Regions from separate parts of the Brucella pseudogrignonensis genome, predicted to be linked through region 1. Evidence: predicted binding sites of a transcription regulator. Region 1 holds the regulator's gene; the other holds the start of a gene.

Region 1 (7,515 bases):
TCGTTCCAGCGTCTTTTCCATCGTGTCGAATCCGAGCAGTAACGGGCTCGAAAACGGTGTCATTCGTGTCATTGCATCAGTCCTTATTGAAGCGACCGTTATGGAAAGCACCCTTGCGGCGTATCTTTCACTCAACTGATATGGCTTGTGAAAAGCCCGACTTCAAGAGCCGAATTTCGATTCCTTTCCTCAGTCTATCTTTAGATCGTAAATCAGTGATGCTGGAGGAAAAAGCTGGCAAAAGATGTGGAGAGCCTATCTTCTGGCCTGTGCCAGTGCATCACGAAAAGCGGTTGCGAAGCTTTCACGATCATCGGGATTGAGAAAACCACCAATAGGGACACGCTTCTCGCGGCTTTCGACATGCATCGACGTGATACCGAATTCTGGTTTGCGGGCAATCCTGAACCGCGACCAGAAGGGGTGAAACTCATGCGCAATCATTTTGCCGGAAGGCTCATATTTGCGGATATGTAGCGCTAAACGGGAGACGGATATTTCTTCCCGTGCATTGGCTGATCGATAGTTCCAGCGAAAGGCCAAATAAATTGCCAGCACATCCAGGCCGAAAAATCCGATGATTGGCCAAGCGCCGATTGACCAGAACAGGATACACACAAAAAGCCAGCATAGGATCAGCGCGCTCATCAGCACGCGAAAACCTGTTCGCCCCAGCGAGCAATAGGGCGTCAGCAGTGCACTGAAAATTGGTCTGTCAAAATTATCCGGATTTGCGCCGTCTGGATGTTGCATGGGGTCGACGTCCTGTGGGGGCTGCGTCAAGCTGCTAAGTTTTTTCCAAAGCCAAGTGCCAGTATAGAGACAAAATGGAAAACGCCAAAATCAAATCCCCCGTGAATGTTGCAACACCCGCTCGTCGTCCGCGCCGGGTGGCTGGCACGCTTTATACGGCGGATGAGATTCATGAGATTTTCCGTCGCTTTTCGATATTGCGACCTGAGCCGAAGGGCGAACTTGAGCATGTGAACGCTTTCACGCTGCTGGTGGCGGTGGTTTTGTCGGCACAGGCAACTGATGCTGGGGTCAACAAAGCGACCCGTGCACTTTTTGCGATTGCCGACACGCCGCAAAAGATGCTTGCGCTGGGCGAGGAGGCGGTCGGCAAATATATCCGCACAATTGGACTTTGGCGCAACAAGGCTAAAAACGTTATTCTTTTGTCAGAAGCACTGATCCGCGAGCATGGTGGTGAAGTGCCGGATGATCTCGATGCTCTGGTGAAATTACCAGGCGTTGGCCGCAAGACGGCCAATGTGGTTTTGAGTATGGCGTTTGGGCATTCCACCATGGCTGTCGATACGCATGTTTTACGTATCGGCAATCGCATGGGGCTTGCACCAGGAAAAACGCCGGAGGCTGTGGAAGCCATTCTGATGCGGGTGATCCCAAAGGAATATCTGTTCCACGCGCATCACTGGCTCATTCTGCATGGGCGCTATACGTGCAAAGCGCGTAAGCCAGAATGCGAGAAATGCGTCGTCGCCGATATTTGTAAATATCCGGGCAAAACCTGCGATGTTCCGGCAGCGCTTATTCCGCTACCGCCGCAGTTTTAGAACTTCACGCTGCGAAATCGCTTTGTGGAGATGAATCATCATCGCAGCCGCAAAGAGCGGTGTGAGCAGATTGACAATCGGGATTGCCAAGAAGCCAGCAATCACAAGTCCTGCGGCAAATATCGTGACACTATATTGCGAGCGTAGCGCCTTCGCTTCTGCTTCTGAGCGATAGCGCATGGCAGCAAATTCAAAAAATTCCCGGCTAAGCAAATAGGCGTTGATCACAAAAAAGGCGATCAGATTGATCCCCGGTATGAACAGCAAAAACAGCGCTATGATATTGCCGAGGATGACAACGCCTAAAAATTTGAGCGATGCTACGATGGAGCGCCCAAGTGGTAAGGCTGTTCCTTTAGGCTCGCCCGGATAATCCTCGCTCTCGACTACATCGGCAACGTCATCGAGAAAAATACCCGCCACTAGCGCTGTGACGGGCGCAATCATCAGCGCGAGCACGAGTGCGAGTCCCAAGCCTGCAACGATAGCGGCCACAATTCCAAGCCAGCCAGCCCATCCGGGCATACCGGGCAGGATCTGCTCCATCCACGGCCATGCGAAGGTAAAAAATAATTGACGAATTGCGACCCATAGACCGATCAGCAGCACGAGCGTCAGACCGAGCGTTTTCCACAAAACTGAGCGGAATTCCGGTGTAGGAAGACGTTTTAGAGCTTTTAATGCCGCTTCAAGGATCATTTTTTGTCCACTTTTCGCAATCTCATGACGTAAAAATAGGAAAGCGCAATGCGCTGCACAATATCCCAAACCCACAGTCCAAAAGTCTAAGTGGGTGGTCAAAGCACCGACAAAGCGTTAAACCGACCCCGATATTTCTGCCGCCAGCTTCGTCACTAAGTGACTGATGAAAACTGGCAGCTGATCAAAGGGGAGTCCAGACCAGCTCATGGCTACATTCGACGTACTTTGCATTGGCAATGCCATTGTCGATATTATTTCGCGCACCGACGATGCATTTCTTGAAACAAATGGCATCATCAAAGGCGCCATGAACCTGATTGATGGCGATCGGGCAGAACTGCTTTATAGCCGCATCAACGGTCAGGTTACGGAAATGTCGGGCGGAAGCGCAGGCAATACGGCTGCGGGCATTGCAAGCCTTGGCGGGCGATCTGCCTATTTTGGCAAGGTCGCTACAGATCATCTTGGCCGGGTTTTTGCGCATGACATTCGCGCACAGGGTGTTGCTTTCGATACACGCCCACTTGAAAAAGGGAGTCCAACCGCGCGTTCGATGATTTTCGTAACCGGCGACGGCGAGCGTTCGATGAACACCTATCTTGGTGCCTGTGTTGAACTCGGGCCGGAAGACGTAGAGAGTTCCAAAGTTTCTGATGCACGCGTCACCTATTTTGAAGGCTACCTCTGGGATCCGCCACGCGCCAAGGAAGCAATCGTTCTCGCTTCCAAGATTGCGCATGAACATGGCCGCAAGGTCGCGATGACCCTTTCTGATCCGTTCTGTGTTGATCGCTATCGTGAAGAATTTCTTGATCTGATGCGCAGCCGCACGGTCGATATTGTTTTTGCCAATGAAGACGAAGCCAAGTCGCTGTATCAGACAAAGACGCTTGATGAAGCAATCGAAGCGATCCGCAAGGATTGTGAATTGTCGATTGTCACACGATCTGAAAAAGGCGCGGTCGTTGTAACGCCCGAGCAGACAATTGAAGTGCCTGCTATCGAGATTGAAGAACTGATTGATACCACCGGCGCTGGCGATCTCTATGCCGCAGGATTCCTTTATGGCTATACGAAGGATCGTTCGCTCGAGGATTGCGCACGTCTTGGTTCACTCGCGGCTGGCATGATTATCCAGCAGATGGGGCCGCGTCCGCTGATTGACCTCAAGGCTGTGGCAACACAGGCCAAGCTCATTTAATCAGGGTACAATCCGGTCGCGCTTGAGCTCTTCCTCGGTGCGACCGGGACGACTTTTATAAACGGGCAGGTTCCAGCCGAAATAAAGCGCACCGCCACGCACGACGAAGGCAGTCAGTGCGGATGCAATTCCGGCATAAATGGGATCGATTCCGAACCGCTCCAGCAAGACATAAAGACATGCACCGGCAAGGGCCGCACTCACATAGATTTCACGCCGCATCAGTACGGATGGTTCACCCGCGACCATATCGCGCAAAATACCGCCAAGTGTTGCGGTGAAGATGCCGGTGACAATGGCAACCGATGGTCCGAAACCGAGTGTCAGGCCTTTTGCTGCGCCAACGACCGTATAGGCGGACATGCCGATAGCATCAAACCAGAGCAGCAGCCGGTAGCGCGATTCAACCAGATGCGCTGTAAAATAAACGAAGATTGCGGCTGAAGTTCCTGCCAGCAGATAAAACGGCTCGATCACCCAGAAAACCGGTGCGCCAAGAAGCAGATCACGGATGGTTCCTCCACCGATGCCGGTTATATTTGCAAGGAAGATGAAGCCGATAATGTCAAGCTGACGGCGCGAGGCGGCAAGCGCCCCAGTAGCCGCGAAGACAAAAACGCCTGCAAAATTTGCAAAATCAAAGACCGTCACGCGCTGGCCTCCCGGCTTCTTTGGAGCCAATATTCGAGAAATAAACACAAAAAGAAAGAGCGGCGAGGCGTCTCGCTGCTCTTTCTCCGATGTTTAAAATGAAGTGCCTGTTTATTCGGCGTTTCCTTCAGGTGCCGCATCGGCAGCAACCTTTGGTCCACCCTTGGAAACGCCAACCATCGCAGGCCGCAGCACGCGATCACCAATCGCAAAGCCCGCCTGAACAACCTGAACAACGGTGTTGTTTGGAAGCTCCGGATTCGGAACTTCAAACATCGCCTGATGGAAGTTTGGATCGAACTTCTGGCCTTCAGGATCGAGCTTCGTTACGCCGTGGCGTTCCAATGCCTGCAGCATCGCGCGCTCGGTCATTTCCACGCCTTCGGCGAGTGATTTCAGATTTGCGTCACTTTCCAGTGCATCCGCAGGGATCGCATCCTGTGCGCGGCGCAAATTGTCGGACACCAACAGCATGTCACGGGCAAAATTGGTAACTGCATAGCTGCGTGCGTCCTGCACATCGCGCTGTGTGCGCTTGCGCAGGTTTTCCATTTCAGCAACCAGACGCAACATCTGGTCTTTCAGTTCTGCATTGTCTGCCTCAAGCGCAGCAATGGTGTTGGCAGCGAGGTTCTCCGCGTCAACATTCTCTTCTTCGACCTCAGCGCGCGCTTCCGCTTTGCGGCTTTTCAGAAAATCGTCGGCAGCACGCTTCAGCGCATCACGATCACGAGGATTGTTGATATCGCGCTGCTCAAGATCGGGGGTTTCCGGTGTGTTTTTTTCATCAGCCATTTTGTGTCTTCCGTCTTGAAGTGTGTTTGAGCCGGATATCGAGTTTCGCGGCGCTAAAATCAAGGTCTAATTTGTTAGCCTTGTTAAGTCTTACAACTTAACGCAACAATCGCGATACAATTTGCGCTGTGTAATCGACCATCGGCACGATGCGCGCATAGTTAAGTCGGGTCGGGCCGATCACGCCAAGCGCACCAACAACGCGCTGTTCACTATCGCGATAGGGCGCCACTACCAGAGAAGAGCCTGAGAGAGAGAACAATTTGTTTTCCGAACCGATAAAGATTCGCACGCCCGAACCCGATTCAGCCAGATCAAGCAGCTGAATCATGCCGTCTTTTGTTTCGAGATCATCAAACAGATGACGCAGGCGTTCAATATCTTCCTGAGCATGAATGTTCTCAAGCAGATTGGCGCGGCCACGAACAATCAAACGCGCGGGTTGGTCAGACCCCGCGCCACTCCAGACGGCGATGCCTTGCTCCACCAGTTCTTGTGAAAGCTGATCGAGTTCCTGTCTGGTTTCTTGCGAAAGCTTTTCGAGTTCCGATTTTGCTTCCGAAAGCGTATGCCCGTGAATATGCGCATTGAGAAAGTTCGATGCTTCCACCAACTGCGACGCAGAAATTCCGACTGGCAGATTGATAACGCGGTTTTCCACATCGCCATTCTGCATGACGAGAACTGCCAATGCGCGGGTGGGTTCAAGACGCACAAATTCGATATGCTTGAGCGCACCCTCTGTTTTGGTGGCAAGCACAAGGCCCGCGCCGCGCGACAGGCCAGACAGAACCTGGCTGGCTTCTGTCAAAACGCTTTCGACCGAATTGTTCATCCCCGCCGAGCGCACCTGTGCTTCAATCGATGTGCGTTCATCAGCGCGCAGATCGCCCACTTCCATAAAAGCATCGACGAAGAAACGAAGCCCTATCTGCGTTGGCAGACGCCCGGCAGAAATATGCGGAGCATAAATGAGACCGAGTTGCTCCAGATCGCTCATCACATTGCGGATGGTCGCAGGGGAAAGACTGTGCGGCAACAGGCGCGATAGATTGCGGGAGCCGACCGGATCACCATCATTGAGATAGCTGTCAACAATCAGTCGGAAAATATCGCGTGACCGCTGGTCGAGCGAATTAAGCAGCTGATGTTCCGGTGATTTGATCATGGTCTTAGAGCGAAGCCTCTGAATTGCATGCTATAAATATAAGCGCACAACCCAAGGCGTCAAAGGCTTTGCGCCAATAATGACAGTTCTCTCAACATCTCTCTTGAAGGATCATGCGAAATTCCTTTCCATTCCTGCACGACAAGCCTAAAAAGCCGCAACGAAAAACGAATTGAGGAAATACAATGCGTCCATCCAAGCGCGCTGCTGATGAAATGCGTGCCGTCTCTTTCGAGCGCGGCGTCTCCAAACATGCAGAAGGCTCATGCCTCGTAAAGTTCGGTGACACCCACGTTCTTTGCACCGCAAGCTTAGAGGAAAAGGTTCCGGGCTGGATGCGCAATTCCGGCAAAGGCTGGGTCACAGCGGAGTATGGCATGCTGCCACGCTCGACCGGCGACCGTATGCGCCGCGAAGCAGCAGCCGGCAAGCAGGGTGGCCGCACGCAGGAAATCCAGCGTCTGATCGGCCGCTCGCTGCGCGCTGTCGTCGACCTTCAGGCATTGGGCGAATACCAGATCACGGTTGACTGCGATGTCATTCAGGCTGATGGCGGTACACGGACGGCTGCGATTACCGGTGGTTTTGTCGCCTTGCATGATTGCCTGCGCTGGATGGAAGCACGTCAGATGATCCGCATCGAAAAAGTGCTCAAAGACCATATCGCGGCCATTTCGTGCGGTATCTATGAAGGCCAGCCTGTGCTTGATCTTGACTATGCTGAAGATTCGGCTGCTGAAACCGACAGCAATTTCGTGATGACCGGCAAGGGCGGCATTGTCGAAATTCAGGGCACGGCTGAAGGTGCGCCATTCTCGGAAGAAGAGTTTGCGGCTCTCATGAAGCTTGCCCGCAGCGGCATTCAACAGCTCGTCGAGTTGCAGAAGGCAGCATTTGCCTGATAGTTTGGGGCTTCTCCTGTTTGTGAGAGGCTAGACGATGCAGGCAACCCGCATTCTTGAAACCGCGCTCTATGTTCGTGATGTTGCTGAAGCGATTGCGTTTTATCGCGACATTATCGGGCTTGAGCCGGTGGGCAAGGTGAGCGAACGCAATGCATTCTTCCGCTGTGGTGACGGCATCTTGCTGTTGTTCAAAGCGGAAGAAACGCTAAAACCACCTCTGCCGGGGTCGCTGCCGGTGCCACCACATGGGGCTGCGGGTCCGGGACATATATGTTTTGCTGCCTCACATCATGAAATCGATGATTGGCGCAGCTATCTCGAAAAGCACAACATTGCTATCGAGGCCGGTTTCGAATGGCCGAATGGTGCGCGTTCGATTTATTTTCGCGATCCTTCTGGCAACTCGCTGGAATTCGCCGAGCCGAAACTTTGGAGTTAAAGCATGATCCCGAAAAGTGGGTATCGGTTTTCGGATAAGATCACGCGTAAAAAGGTAGAACTGAAATGAGACACCTT
Region 2 (7,515 bases), on a different contig from region 1:
CGTTGATTGCGACTTCGTCTTTGTTCTTGCCCTGCGCGCGATATTTTTCTTCGATCTTCCATTCGATCGGCAGGCCATGGCAATCCCAGCCTGGCACATAATTCGAGTTGAAGCCGCGCATCTGGAAAGAGCGCGTGATGACGTCCTTGAGGATTTTGTTCAGCGCATGGCCGATATGGATATTGCCGTTTGCATATGGAGGGCCATCATGCAGAACATAAAGCGGACGGTCTTTCGCATCTTCGCGTAGCTTCTTGTAGAGGTTCATTTCCTCCCAGCGCTGCACAAAAAGCGGCTCGCGAGCTGGCAAGCCTGCGCGCATCGGAAATTCGGTCTGCGGAAGATTGAGCGTCTTGGAATAATCGATCTTAGCGGTCGTGTCGGTCATTTTATCATTTGCCTGTAATCCCGCACGGCAATGTGGCGGGTGAAAATGCTTGAATATTTAGAAAGTTGCGAGGCATAGCCGGTCGTTCCCGGACCTTCCTGCCATGCATTGCAATTCACGCAACGCCATCAAGGCTTAGAGGAAGGCCGGGCCAATAATTCGTATGGCCGCAATAATTTGCCGAAAATCCGTCATCATGAGCACGCTTTTAGCAATGACCTTCGCAGGAATAAAGAGGCAGGGCGCAATAAACTTGCAGCCCTGCCCCAATAAACTTCACAGATTGAAAACTTTACAGATTGGCTTAGTTTGATCAATCCAGCGAGAAATCGAAACGATAGGTCGCAGATACGCCGACTGTGAACTGGTTCGGCGAACCATGATCTTTCACGATGCTGGAGTTTTTGGCTTTATCCTGAAGACGATTATATTCTGCAAAAAGACTCGTATCGATCTTGTCAGTTGCGCGCCAGGTAACAGCACCTCCAACGCCGACTGATTCCCAACCGCCGCCCGGGCGATATTCTTTCAGGCCAGAAGCCACAGCTTCTTCAGCCGTCACACCATAGTAAGTGCGCATATAATCTTTGGAAGCGAAGGTAGCGCGCGGTCCAGCCGAAACGCGCACAACTGGCGTCACGTCATAAAACGCATCCGCCGCAATATCGGCAACAACGCCCTTATGCGCACGGATACCGTGGCGCACTTCGCCGCGAACGCGCAGCCAGTCGGTTGGATAGACATCAACGAAACCACCGGCTTCACCACCAAATTTCGTTTCATGCAGACCGTCAATATCGGTATCTCGCTTGAACATCAGCTTGCCGACTGCACCGGCACGGAAACGATCCGTATCGATGAAAGCAAAGGCCGCATTGTCATTGCGCGATGAAAAACGCTCTGCTTCACCCTGACGGCCAAGAGAAATCAATGGTTGTCCTGAAAAGCGGTACTTGTTTGATCCCTCAAACTTCGGCGCAATCATTCCGGCTGCGCCGATCTTGAGATACCAATCGCCCGACCATGGATATTTACGGGCAGGCTTCACTTCCTGAGTCACATAAACATCTGTCTGCTGCATATCTGCGGCAATGACCGAAAGAGGACCAACGAACAATGCGGCGCCTGTAACAAAGGCGAGAGAGACAATACGCGTCACATGAAACTCCGAAAACAGTTCCCCATAAAATTTAAGGATATTTATTACTGTTGAACGGAATATGTAAAATTAAACTTAAATCAAAGGTAGAAACATCAGCACATATTTATCCAAGTGTTGCAAGTAAACACTAATATGCTGGAAATGACAGAAGTCGATCCAGTTCTGACAAAGGTTTTGCACCCGCCAAAATCGCGCGTGATTCTTCTTCGTCGCGCTTCATCTGCGCAATCAGCGGATCAAGGCCATCGAATTTCACTTCACCGCGCAAATAGCCGAAGAACGACACTTCAACGATTTCTCCATAGAGATCGCCGGTGAAATCAAAAACAAAGGTTTCAAGCAGCGGCTTGCCATCGCTTGCCACTGTTGGACGTCGGCCAAAGCTGGCAACGCCGTCATGCAGTACGCCATCTGCTCGGCGGAACCGCACAGCGTAAATACCGTGCTTCAGACTGACATGATCGTCGATCACCATGTTAGCGGTCGGAAAACCAAGGGTGCGGCCAAGCTTCTGACCATGGATGACTTCGCCACTCACACGATAGCGATAACCAAGCAGGCCCGCCGCCTCTGACACTTCGCCAGCGCATAAGAGCGAGCGAACACGCGTCGAGGAAACGAGGTTGCCCCCCTCGTCGCTAAATGCGTCCACAAGAGATACGCTGAAGCCCGAAGACTGCCCAGCTTGCTCCAAAAATTGCGGTGTACCGCGCCGACCTTTACCGAAATGAAAATCGTAGCCAGTCACGACACGGCTGGCATGCAGCCGATCGACGAGGATATTACGCACAAAATCCTCAGCGGACTGGCCCGAGAACTCAGCCGTAAACGGCTGCTCGACCACGGCGTTAAAACCCATGAACCGAAGGATTTCCGCTTTTTCGGCAGCATCAGTTAACCGCTCGACCGGCTCATCAGGCTTAAAGAAACTGCGCGGATGCGGCTCAAAGGTCAGCACCACTGCGGGCAAATTATCGCGATCTGCCAATTCCAGCGCGCGTTCAAGGACAGCCTGATGACCGCGATGAACACCATCGAAGTTGCCAATCGCCACCACGCAATTACGCAGCGTAGGCGGCAATGCATCTGTTCCTGAAAGACGCTGAAAAGCAGATTTTGTCATGATCGAAGCAGATTCTCGAAACAGGTATCAGACAAGAGCATAAAGCGAGGCGATTGGAGAATGTCCATGTTTTTGCAGGAAAGCAGTCATTCTCTCGAGATCAACATTCCCATCCAACGTATAATCGGCAGCATGAACGCCCCCGGAAATATAGAGTACGTCAAGACCGTAATCCGCAGCGCCCTTTACGTCTGTCAGCACACCATCGCCGATGCCCAGTATACGGGACTTATCAACGGGACGACCACGAATTTCCTCGACCGCCTTTGAAGCCGCTTCATAAATCGGACGATGCGGCTTGCCGGCAATCAGTGTGCGACCGCCGAGCTGGCTATATTCACGCGCCAGCGCACCCGCGCACCAGATGAGTCGCGGACCGCGCTCAACCATAATATCGGGATTTGCGCAAATCAGAGGCAGGTTGCGTGAGCGAAGGCGTTGAAGCAATTCCGCGTAATTTTCTGGTGTTTCGGTTTCGTCATCATAAAGTCCGGTACAGACGACACCAGCGGCTTCAAACTCTTCGACCAGTTCGACATCGAGGCCTTCGTAGATCGCCAATTCGCGCTCGCTGCCGATATGGAAAATCTTGCGCGGGCCTTCGACAATCAGATCGCGGGTGACATCGCCAGATGTAACAACACGGTCGTAGGCGTCTTCCGGCACGCCAAGCAGCGTCATCTGTGCGATCACGCTGCCAAACGGACGCGGTGCATTGGTAACCAGAATAACCGTAATGCCCTTGGCGCGCGCGCGCTTGAGTGCTGCGACCGCAGTTGCAAAAGCCACTTCGCCATTGTGCAAAACACCCCAGACATCACAGAAGATCGCATCATATCCATCCGTCAGATCGTCCAGGCGTTCAGGCAGCTTCATTGTTTTCCTCAATATGCTGGGTCCGGCCTCTTGCCGGTTAAGTCGGACAATGCGCAAGCGCACCATGCGGTTTCCTCTACAAGAATGAGCCCGCTCTGTCACCACGCTTGCAACGCTCTGCGTCCAAATGAACGGATTGTGTTCAATCCTGGCCTTCCCCCATCAGGCTTGACCGGGCACAGACATCGTTAACCAAACTGACCGATTCCTGACCATAACCCTGCAAGTAGCCATGGGTTGGTGGATATTTTTCCGCCTGCCTTGCCACACGCCAGTATAGTCCCCACATGCGACGCCATCGGGCTTTCACAGCGCGAAATCTCCATTAAGCAAAAATTATTTTTTGCTTTCGTCAAAAAACGGCAACGATCCTTGACAAAGAATAAGACCAATTCTATCTCTTGGGTACGTTAGCACTCAGATAGATCGAGTGCTAACAAGCGCGGATCGGTTCGATCCGTTAACAGGGTTCAACGTCTATAACACCAAGGGTTATACCATGGCTGATATCAAGTTCCGCCCGCTTCATGACCGCGTCGTCGTTCGTCGCGTTGAATCGGAAGCTAAGACCGCTGGCGGGATCATCATCCCGGACACCGCTAAAGAAAAGCCACAGGAAGGCGAAATCGTCGCTGTTGGCGCTGGCGCTCGTGACGAAGCAGGCAAGCTGATCGCTCTCGAAGTGAAGGCTGGCGACAAGGTTCTGTTCGGCAAATGGTCGGGCACAGAAGTTAAGATCGGCGGCGAAGATCTGCTGATCATGAAAGAATCCGACATTTTGGGCATCGTTGGCTAATTTTTCGGGCTCGCGCCGGTATCGGCGAAGCCAGAGTTTAGTTACCGCCTGAATTTCAATTCACCATAATCTGACCGGGACATTTCCCAGGAGAGTAAAATGGCTGCTAAAGACGTAAAGTTCGGTCGCACAGCGCGCGAAAAGATGCTGCGCGGCGTCGATATCCTCGCTGACGCTGTTAAGGTAACGCTCGGCCCTAAGGGTCGTAACGTTGTTATCGACAAGTCCTTCGGCGCTCCACGCATCACCAAGGACGGCGTATCGGTCGCTAAGGAAATCGAACTCGAAGACAAGTTCGAAAACATGGGCGCACAGATGCTGCGCGAAGTTGCTTCCAAGACTAACGACACTGCCGGTGACGGCACGACCACTGCGACGGTTCTCGGCCAGGCTATCGTTCAGGAAGGCGCAAAAGCTGTTGCTGCCGGCATGAACCCGATGGACCTGAAGCGCGGTATCGACCTCGCAGTCACTGAAGTTGTTGCAAACCTTCTCGGCAAGGCCAAGAAGATCAACACTTCGGAAGAAGTTGCTCAGGTTGGCACCATCTCCGCTAACGGCGAAGCCGAAATCGGCAAGATGATCGCTGAAGCGATGCAGAAAGTCGGCAACGAAGGCGTGATCACGGTTGAAGAAGCCAAGACCGCTGAAACCGAACTCGAAGTCGTTGAAGGCATGCAGTTCGACCGCGGCTACCTGTCGCCATACTTCGTCACCAACCCAGACAAGATGGTTGCTGATCTCGAAGACGCATACATCCTTCTGCACGAAAAGAAGCTTTCGAACCTGCAGGCTCTTCTGCCAGTGCTCGAAGCTGTTGTTCAGACATCGAAGCCACTCGTCATCATCGCTGAAGACGTAGAAGGCGAAGCGCTTGCAACACTCGTTGTCAACAAGCTGCGTGGCGGCCTGAAGATTGCTGCTGTTAAGGCTCCTGGCTTCGGCGATCGCCGCAAGGCAATGCTCGAAGACATCGCGATCCTCACCGGCGGTCAGGTTATCTCCGAAGATCTCGGCATCAAGCTTGAAACCGTTACGCTCGACATGCTCGGCCGTGCGAAGAAAGTTTCGATCACCAAGGAAAACACCACGATCGTTGATGGTGCAGGCCAGAAGGCTGAAATCGACGCACGCGTTTCGCAGATCAAGCAGCAGGTTGAAGAAACCACTTCTGACTACGACCGCGAAAAGCTTCAGGAACGTCTTGCTAAGCTCGCTGGTGGCGTTGCAGTTATCCGCGTTGGCGGTGCAACTGAAATCGAAGTTAAGGAAAAGAAGGACCGCGTTGACGACGCCCTGAACGCAACCCGCGCTGCGGTTGAAGAAGGTATTGTTGCTGGTGGTGGTACTGCTCTGCTCCGCGCTTCGTCGCAGATCGCTGCTAAGGGTGCAAACCCTGACCAGGAAGCTGGCATCAACATCGTTCGTCGCGCTCTGCAGGCTCCTGCTCGCCAGATCACGACCAATGCTGGTGAAGAAGCTTCGGTTATCGTTGGCAAGATCCTTGAAAACGGCTCGGACACCTATGGCTACAACACAGCCAATGGCGAATTCGGCGACCTGATCAAGGCTGGCGTTGTTGACCCGGTTAAGGTTGTTCGCACCGCTCTGCAGAATGCAGCATCGGTTGCTGGTCTCCTGATCACGACTGAAGCCATGATTGCTGAACTGCCTAAGAAGGATGCAGCTCCTGCTGGCATGCCTGGCGGTATGGGCGGCATGGGCGGCATGGATTTCTAAGAAATCCATCCGAGTATTGCGCAGCACAGGCGACTTCGCCTGTGCGGCCGCGACAATACGGCTTGTAAAAGAAAAACCTTCGGTCTGGGCCGGAGGTTTTTTTATGCCTTTTTTAAAACTCGGCACTTCTTCACACAGCAAGTGACGAACAAGATTTAAGGTATAAAATTGGGAGAAAAGCAGTCTTCGATTGCTTTTCTTACATTGTGTAACTCTTTGTGATTTATAGAAAATTTACCTATCGCAGGCTTTACTAAGGAAGCTGCGATTATTTTAGCATTTTCTGATTTACATTCTGCAGTTTTCATGGTCAATCGCTATCGATACGAGATGGACTTCCTGTTTGCCCCCGCACTTTGGAAGTCCTGTCTCAGGCAACAGGAAAGGCAGGCGCGAGCCTGCCTTTCCACTTTTACACTATAAGGCTCATCGACTGCTCATTCCGCAGCTTCAGCCTGATTATAATCGCGGCCCGACGCACGCGCGTCATAACGCACCCGCGCCATCATGACATTCGCTTCATTGGCAATGGCCCATTCACCCAAAGCACGGACAGGCTTCAGCAAATCGCGCCCCAATTCCGTCAGTTCATATTCCACCTTGGGCGGGATCGTCGGGAAAACAGTTCGCGAGACAAACCCGTCCCGCTCCAGATTGCGCAGCGTTGTCGTCAGCATTTTCTGAGAAATACCGTTCACCGTGCGGCGCAGCTCATTAAAGCGCATTGGACCATTGCCAAGATAACTCACAACCAGAACTGTCCACTTATCACCCACGCGCGACAAAATATCGGTCACAGCCCTGCAAGCACTGGTTTCCTTGAAGTCACCGGGTTTCATAAAAGTGCCTCCTTGCGCTATATCCAGTCACCAGTATAGCCTCAGTCTCCATTGGTTACCATCTAAAAGGAAGCACCCATGAGCAAGCTAAAAGTCGCTGTGATTATCGGCAGCACCCGCGAACAGCGTTTCTCCCCTGTATCCGCAGAATGGATTGCGAAAGTTGCCGCTAAACGCCCTGAATTCGAGGTTGAAGTTCTGGATCTTGCCGATTACCCGATGGGCTTTTATGGCGATAGTGCAACGACAACCGCACAGGCGGAGACCGCCGACAAGTGGAAAACCAAGCTTCGCGAGTTTGACGCCTACATCCTCACTGCCGCCGAATATAACCATGCGCCGACGGCGGTTCTGAAAAACGCCATCGATTATGGTGACTGGATTCAGAAGCCAATGGGGTTTGTCGGTCATGGCGGCGTTGGCGGTGCTCGCGCTGTCGAACAGCTGCGGATGATCGCAGTTGAGATGTCATCCATGTCGGTCAAGACCGGCGTTCATATCCTGTTCCCGGACTACCTTGCCGTTGTCAAAAAAGAGAACACGCTGGATGATTTCCCACATCTCGCCGAAGCAGCCAAGAACATGCTCGAT

The links. The regulator HrcA, encoded in region 1, represses chaperone genes, less so after heat shock. The targets are predictions, from matches to a motif close to GTTAGCACTCNCNNNNNGNGAGTGCTAAC.
Region 2: the regulator HrcA is predicted to act here: its motif matches at 3,959-3,987, upstream of groES (co-chaperone GroES).

What each region holds. Positions count from the first base shown of each region.
Region 1 is NZ_JAVLAT010000001.1:1,575,557-1,583,071, forward strand. Features, by position in the region: gene RI570_RS07590 (Hsp20 family protein) at 1-72, opposite strand, end outside; gene RI570_RS07595 (DUF2244 domain-containing protein) at 256-753, opposite strand; gene nth (endonuclease III) at 828-1,577, shown strand; gene RI570_RS07605 (sulfate transporter family protein) at 1,560-2,276, opposite strand; gene RI570_RS07610 (adenosine kinase) at 2,485-3,480, shown strand; gene RI570_RS07615 (trimeric intracellular cation channel family protein) at 3,481-4,131, opposite strand; gene grpE (nucleotide exchange factor GrpE) at 4,243-4,926, opposite strand; gene hrcA (heat-inducible transcriptional repressor HrcA) at 5,024-6,094, opposite strand; gene rph (ribonuclease PH) at 6,280-6,996, shown strand; gene RI570_RS07635 (VOC family protein) at 7,034-7,438, shown strand; gene rdgB (RdgB/HAM1 family non-canonical purine NTP pyrophosphatase) at 7,504-7,515, shown strand, end outside.
Region 2 is NZ_JAVLAT010000002.1:169,076-176,590, forward strand. Features, by position in the region: gene ileS (isoleucine--tRNA ligase) at 1-388, opposite strand, end outside; gene RI570_RS12160 (MipA/OmpV family protein) at 702-1,547, opposite strand; gene RI570_RS12165 (bifunctional riboflavin kinase/FAD synthetase) at 1,678-2,673, opposite strand; gene RI570_RS12170 (TIGR01459 family HAD-type hydrolase) at 2,701-3,549, opposite strand; gene groES (co-chaperone GroES) at 4,049-4,345, shown strand; gene groL (chaperonin GroEL) at 4,445-6,085, shown strand; gene RI570_RS12185 (helix-turn-helix domain-containing protein) at 6,523-6,924, opposite strand; gene RI570_RS12190 (NAD(P)H-dependent oxidoreductase) at 7,003-7,515, shown strand, end outside.